DNA from 3 places in the Carnobacterium sp. AT7 genome. Region 3 is predicted to be linked to each of the others. Evidence: predicted binding sites of a transcription regulator. Region 3 holds the regulator's gene; each other region holds the start of a gene.
What was found. Region 3 encodes Rex, which represses fermentation and respiration genes when NADH is low (regulators of the CRP and FNR family bind a similar motif). Its sites were predicted from a motif close to TTGTGAANTANTTCACAA; they were not measured.

Region 1 (2,280 bases), on a different contig from region 3:
CAATTGTTTGATCTTTACGTTCTGACAAAGCAATTTTTTTGTGGCTTTCTAATTGAGTGACTAAAATATCAATTACTTCTTCACCCAAATCAATATCTTTAAAAGAAGTTGGCGCGCCTAAACGTGCAAAAAATTCTTTAGTTTTCTCAATAGCTCCTGTAACCTTTTCTTCATCTGTTCCTTCAGTGATCTGCCATACACGTTCTGCATACTGAAGCAATTTGTCGTATTTTTCATTTTTTCTAACGGTTAAAAGCGCAGGTAAGACGATAGAAAGTGTCCGAGCATGGTCAATATGATAAAGAGCCGTTATTTCGTGACCTAAATCATGAGATGCCCAATCTTGAGGAACTCCTGGAGATAATGTTCCATTTAGCGCATTTGTAGCGGTCCACATAAAGTTAGCACGCAAGTTATAATCTTTATTTGTCTCGTCAATCACATCTGGTCCAATTTCTATTAAGGTCTGCAATAGGCCTTCTGAAAAACGATCTTGGACCATTGCACCTACTGGAAAAGTTAGATATTGTTCCATAATATGAACAAAAGCGTCAATTACCCCATTTGCTAATTGGCGTTTTGGCAAAGTGTAGGTTAATTCTGGTTCTAGAATAGAAAAAACTGGGAAAACTTTTTCACTACCAAAACTGACTTTTGCTTGTTTTTCTTTAAATGTAATAACGGAACCTGCGTTCATTTCAGATCCAGTTGCGGGTAATGTCAAAATAGTTCCAAAAGGTAAAGCCGATTTAATGGGTTCACTAGTTCCGATTCCTGAACCAAAAATATTAATAGGGTCGCCTTCAAATTCAGCAGCAGCTACAATAAACTTGGTTGCATCAATAACTGAACCACCTCCAACAGCTAATAGAAAATCATATCCCTCTTTTTTTACGAGTTCTACAGCTTTCATAGCCGTTTCAAAAGTAGGATTAGCTTCGATTCCACCGAATTCACCGTATACTCGATCTCCTAAAGCCTGTTTAACTTTATCTAATGTACCAAATCGTTTGACGCTTCCACCACCATAAGTAATCAATACCTTTTTATTTGATGGAATTAATTGATCTAAAGTGCTGATTTGATTTTTACCAAATACAACTTTTGTTGGATTAAAGTAAGTGAAGTTTGAAATGTTATTTTGCATAATGGATGTGCTCCTTTATTTAAATAAATTTATGAAGTAAAGTATACCACAAAATTGAAAATAACAGTTATTCAAGCAAGTTAAATTAAGGCGAATTTTAGAACAAAATATAAAAAAAAATAAAATGTAAGCGTATTTATTCACAAAAAAATATTATTATGGAGTATAATAACAATATTGTTAAAAAGATAACAAACTAAAAGGGTGGTAGATAAATAATGGAAACACAGAATACTGGTCTAATGTATAATATTGAAAAAAGCATTATGAAAAAACAAAATTTATATGATAACAGTAAGTCTCGCTATTTTGTTCGTGCGATGTTAGCTTGTTTATTCTTAACATTAGGAACAGCTGTTGCGGTTATGATTGGTCAAGCTGGAGAAGAAATCGCACCGGGATTAGGAAAAATGCTATATGCATTTATGTTTAGTTGGTCACTGGTTATGATTATCTATATGAATGCTGAATTAGGTACTTCGAATATGATGTACATGACAGTAGCAATACAAAGAAAGTTAATGAAGCCTAAAAAAGCGTTAGCTATTTTATTTTATTGTATATTATTTAACTTAATTGGTGGAATTATTGCAAGTTTAGTTATATCTTTCACATATAAGTTTCACGCATTGCCAAGTGACCACTATTTATTTACAGCAGTAGCTGGAAAATTAGCTAAAACACCATTACAAATCTTTTCAGAAGGTATTTTTGCAAATATTATCGTTAATACAGCTGTCTTTTGTACAATAAGGATGAAAGATGATGCTGGGAAAATTATTGCAATGATCTTCATTATCTTTATTTTTGCTTATCTTGGTTTTGAACATGTCATTGCAAACTTTTCTTCTTTTGCATTAGCCTTTTTTGCTTCTGGTGGTTCTGTTCCTGGTATGACACTCGGTGCGGTACTGACAAACTGGGGTATGGCTCTATTAGGGAATTATGTTGGAGGAGCATTGATTATCGGAGTGCTCTATTCATGGTTAAATAAGAATCAAACAGAATACGTAGATTAAATCATTTATTCTAGGAGAAAAAGCTGATACGTATGTGTCAGCTTTTTTTTAGTTTGGCTAATGATTGACAGAAGTTCACATTAGACCACATAATAAGAGTAAGAAAAATTAGTG
Region 2 (2,280 bases), on a different contig from region 3:
ACCAAATGCTCGGAATTTCTAAAATTTTTATAAGAAACTTTATTTAAGAGATAGTAAAAAGGCGTCATGTTTGGTAAAGTAAGGAATGAAAAGTGATTTAAAAGAAGAATGGAGTGAAATGATGGAATTAATTCTTAATTTTTTACCTTTTATTGCGATTATGGCTTTGATGTACTTTATGATGATTCGTCCGCAAAAAAAGGCAGCTACAAAAACACAAGATATGCTTAATGCTATGAAAAAAGGTGACGCTATCGTTACAATTGGTGGATTACATGGAGTAATTGATGAAGTGAATACTACTAATAATACTATCGTAATTGATTGTGATGGAATCTTTTTAACATTTGAAAAGAAAGCTATTGCACGTGTAGTAACTAGTGGTGTTTCAACTCCTGTAGAAGATCTTGGTACAAATACACCGACTCATACATTAGATGAAACTACTGACGAAGAACTTTAATACTTACAATTAATAGCTTAAAAAGGATGCTATCAGAAAAACTGGCAGCATCCTTTTTAGTGCTTCATTTGTATTTTAAAATGAATTGTGTTACTTTGTTTTAAAGTTCCATTGTGCTGATGTATAAAAGAATGCAAATAGTTTAGTTTTAAATAAGGAGTGTATACTTTTGATTAATGAATCCTTTGCTTACTCCTCTAAATACGAGCCTTGGGTAAAGTTGAAAATTAGGGAGTTTAATCAGTTAGGTTATCATCAAATAAATGAAGACGATTTGTGGAAATTTGTTGTGCAATTTTGTTGGAAAAGAGCTGTTCCAGAACACTATTACCAACAAATTAATGACATTATGAAGATTACACCCAATCATTATTTAGATTATGCTGCTCTAGAAGCACAGATTTATAAAGTAACTTCACTTGATGATATGAACTTAGAAGATTTATTTTAAAAAGGGATCAGATGATTTGTTCTGATTCTTTTTTATTTTTTTATGATTGTTTGTGAATTAATTATTATAAAAAGTGATAAGTTTTTCGGTAGTGATAATAAAAAAACGCTTTTTAGAACGTTGATTTTAAAGCTTTTTAAATCTTTTTTTAATAAAGTTACAATTTATTCTTTACAATAAAAAGAAAATGAAGTATGATAATTGTGAAATTGATAACAATATTAGGAGGATTTAACATGATGGAAGTTAACGTTAAAGAAAAAAATAAAATTGATAATAAAAGTCGCTTAAACAATCAAACTAGTGTAGCTGAAGATGTGGATTTGTTAGTTAACCAAGGGAAAAAAGCATTAAGTATTTTAGAAACATTTGATCAAGAAAAAATTGATTTTATTGTTCATCAAATGGCAATGGCAGGATTGAACAAGCATATGCCATTAGCAAAAATGGCAGTAGAAGAAACAGGCAGAGGTATTTACGAAGATAAATGTATTAAAAATATGTTTGCAACAGAATCAATCTGGAACTCAATAAAAGATAATAAAACAGTAGGAATCATTAGCAGAGACAGCCAAACTAATTTAGTTGAGGTAGCCACTCCTGTAGGGGTAGTATGTGGAGTAACACCGGTTACTAATCCAACATCTACAACAATGTTTAAAGCACTTATAGCGTTGAAAACTCGTAATCCAATTATTTTCTCTTTCCATCCAAGTGCTCAAAACTGCTCAGTGGCAGCAGCTAAAGTTTTGAAAGAAGCAGCTATCCAAGCTGGAGCACCTGAAGATTGTATTCAATGGATTGAAAAACCTTCTTTAGAAGCAACAAACAGTTTGATGCAACATCCAGGAATTGCAGTTGTCTTAGCAACTGGTGGATCAGCTATGGTAAAAGCAGCTTATTCAACAGGCAAACCAGCCTTAGGCGTTGGACCAGGAAATGTTCCTAGTTATATTGAAAAATCAGCAAAAATCAAACGTGCAGTTAATGATATTATCGCTTCAAAAACATTTGATAATGGTATGATCTGTGCTTCAGAACAAGCGGTTATCGTCGATAAAGAAATTTATGAAGAAGTGAAAGAAGAATTCAAAAAACATTCTATTTATTTTGCTAAGCCAAATGAAATAGAAAAATTCGAAAAAGCAGTAATGAATGAAGCTAAAGTTGCGGTTAACCCAGCTATCGTTGGACAATCACCACATAGCATTGCTACATTAGCTGGTATCGAAATTCCAAAAGAAACGAAAATGATTGTTGTAGAATTAAACGGAGTTGGTGCTGATTATCCTTTATCTCGCGAAAAATTATCTCCAGTTCTTGCTATGTTAAAAGCAGATTCTACTAAACATGCCTTTGAATTGTC
Region 3 (2,280 bases):
AAATCATCCGCCATTAGTTTTTGCTTGGAAGAGTATAAAAGATGCTGGGTTTCCTATTGCTGGAGGAAGTGATGCTCCAGTTGAAATACCTAATCCTTTTTATGGCATACACGCAGCTGTTACAAGAACTGTAAGAGGAACAGAAAGTACCAAAAGGTATTTTCCAGAAGAGGAATTATCAGTATTTGAAGCTCTGTCTCTCTATACCACAGGAAGTGCTGCGGCTGGATATAAAAAAAATTCTAGAGGGAAAATAAAATCAGGTTATCTAAGTGATTTTACTATTTTAAAACAGAACCCTTTTAAAGTGAAAACCGAATTTTTATGTGACATAGAAGTTTCAAAGACCGTCATAGGTGGCGAGATAGTATTTCAAAATAATGATTAATCAGTAGTAGAGTACGTTTTACTATGAAGATGGCTAATAAGGGTCATCTTCTTTTTTTGTTCAATATAATTGTGATTAACATCACAATTATATTGAGTTAATCGCTAAAAGATGATATGATAATTAAGAAATTGAATGTCAGGAGGAGAAAATGTGGAACTAAATCCCAAGATACACCAAATTCCAAATGCAACGGCTCATAGGCTACCTATTTATTATCGGTCTTTAAAAAAATTGAATGAAGCGGGTGTAGAGCGTGTTAAATCAAAAGAATTAAGTCAGATGACACAAATTCCTTCTGCGACGATCCGACGTGATTTTTCGCATTTTGGTGAATTAGGCAGAAGTGGATATGGTTATGAAGTTGTTTATGTAACAGAAGTTTTTCGTGAATTGTTAAATGTGAATAATATCATTAATGTTGTACTTGTCGGAGCTGGAAACCTTGGACAAGCGATATTAAGAAATAACTTTAAAAAAGAAAGAAATATCATCATCAAAGGTGCTTTTGATAATGATTCAAGTCAATTTGGGAAAGAAATTTCAGGTATCCAAATTTTACCAATGGAACAAATGAAGGATTTTATTATAAGTGAACAAATTTGTACAGCTATTTGTGCTGTACCTAGTGAGGTATCTCAAGAAGTAGTGGAACAACTGATTGATGCAGGTATTACTTCTATTTTAAACTTTGCACCAGGAAGAATAAAAGTGCCCGTTAACATTCAAATGAAGTATATTGATTTTTCTAGCGAAATTTTTACCATGGTTTACCAAAATGAAGCTCTTTACCCGGCTAACTTAGTTGAAGAAGACTAGGATTACAGCTGAAAAAAAGTGAAAAAGCAGAACGGATTAGATTCGTTATTTTATGCTGGAATATTGCTTTAAAAAAGGATTCTTCGTATACTATTCTAAGAGAAGTTATAGAATAGGGAGTGTTCGTATGGAGATAACGAGAAAAGGTACACCGTATAAATTAAAAGGGGTACAACCAAAAGTTGGCAATAAAGCACCTGATTTTGAAGCAGGAAATTTAACAGATGAACAAATTAAGTTAAGTGACTTTGCTGGTAAAGTGGTATTAATCAGTGTGGTACCAGATATCGATACGCGAGTATGTGCGTTGCAAGCAAAAGAATTTAATAAAATTGCGAGTGAATTAGAGGGTGTCCAACTAATTACGATTTCTAATAATTCCAAAGAAGAACAAGCTGATTGGTGTGCTGGAAAAGATATTTCAATGGAAATGTTGCACGACAGCAATTTAGAATTTGGCGAAGCGTATGGTTTAGTAATGGAAGAGCTAGAAAAGTTAGCTCGTTCAGTGTTCGTAATCAACCCTAAAGGCGAAATTACTTATCAAGAAATTGTTTCAGAGATGTCTAGCGAGCCCGATTATGATCAAGCTATCAAAGCGGCAAGAGCTGCGCGCTGATAAAACAGTAAGAAGCATATTGAAATATAGCTTTTTTAATGCTACTATATAAAAATAAAAGGCAATGAACAAGAGGAGTAATTTTATTTGCTGGCTTTGAGAGAATAGAACAGATGCTGAGAGTTCTTAGTCACAGTAAAATGAAGGTAGCTTGGGAGCTGGCAAGGTGAAAGTAAAGTAACTTTGTTCGGAGTAACGATCCGTTAAAAATGGAACTAAGAGGTATACTTTTGAAGATAACAAAAGTGTGCAATATAGGTGGTACCGCGAATGAACAGCATTCGTCCTAATAATAATTTATTATTAGGATGGATGCTTTTTTTGTTTTTCAGATTGATTAAGTGAAAGTATAAAGGAGAGATAAAATGACAGACGAATTGAAAATGTCTACTAAATATCAACCGAATGAAGTAGAAGCTGGTCGTTATGATAAATGGGTAGAAAAAGGCTTGTT

Region 1: a site for Rex is predicted at 1,325-1,342, ahead of CAT7_RS09210 (formate/nitrite transporter family protein). Genes of this name have one in related genera too.
Region 2: a site for Rex is predicted at 1,060-1,077, ahead of adhE (bifunctional acetaldehyde-CoA/alcohol dehydrogenase). Genes of this name have one in related genera too.

What each region holds. Positions count from the first base shown of each region.
Region 1 is NZ_ABHH01000025.1:16,755-19,034, reverse strand. Features, by position in the region: gene CAT7_RS09215 (iron-containing alcohol dehydrogenase) at 1-1,147, opposite strand, end outside; gene CAT7_RS09210 (formate/nitrite transporter family protein) at 1,366-2,166, shown strand.
Region 2 is NZ_ABHH01000014.1:45,964-48,243, reverse strand. Features, by position in the region: gene tgt (tRNA guanosine(34) transglycosylase Tgt) at 1-22, shown strand, start outside; gene yajC (preprotein translocase subunit YajC) at 86-463, shown strand; gene CAT7_RS06880 (post-transcriptional regulator) at 633-914, shown strand; gene adhE (bifunctional acetaldehyde-CoA/alcohol dehydrogenase) at 1,109-2,280, shown strand, end outside.
Region 3 is NZ_ABHH01000026.1:6,167-8,446, reverse strand. Features, by position in the region: gene CAT7_RS09310 (amidohydrolase) at 1-388, shown strand, start outside; gene CAT7_RS09305 (redox-sensing transcriptional repressor Rex) at 542-1,207, shown strand; gene tpx (thiol peroxidase) at 1,335-1,826, shown strand; T-box leader at 1,882-2,118, shown strand; gene CAT7_RS09295 (valine--tRNA ligase) at 2,192-2,280, shown strand, end outside.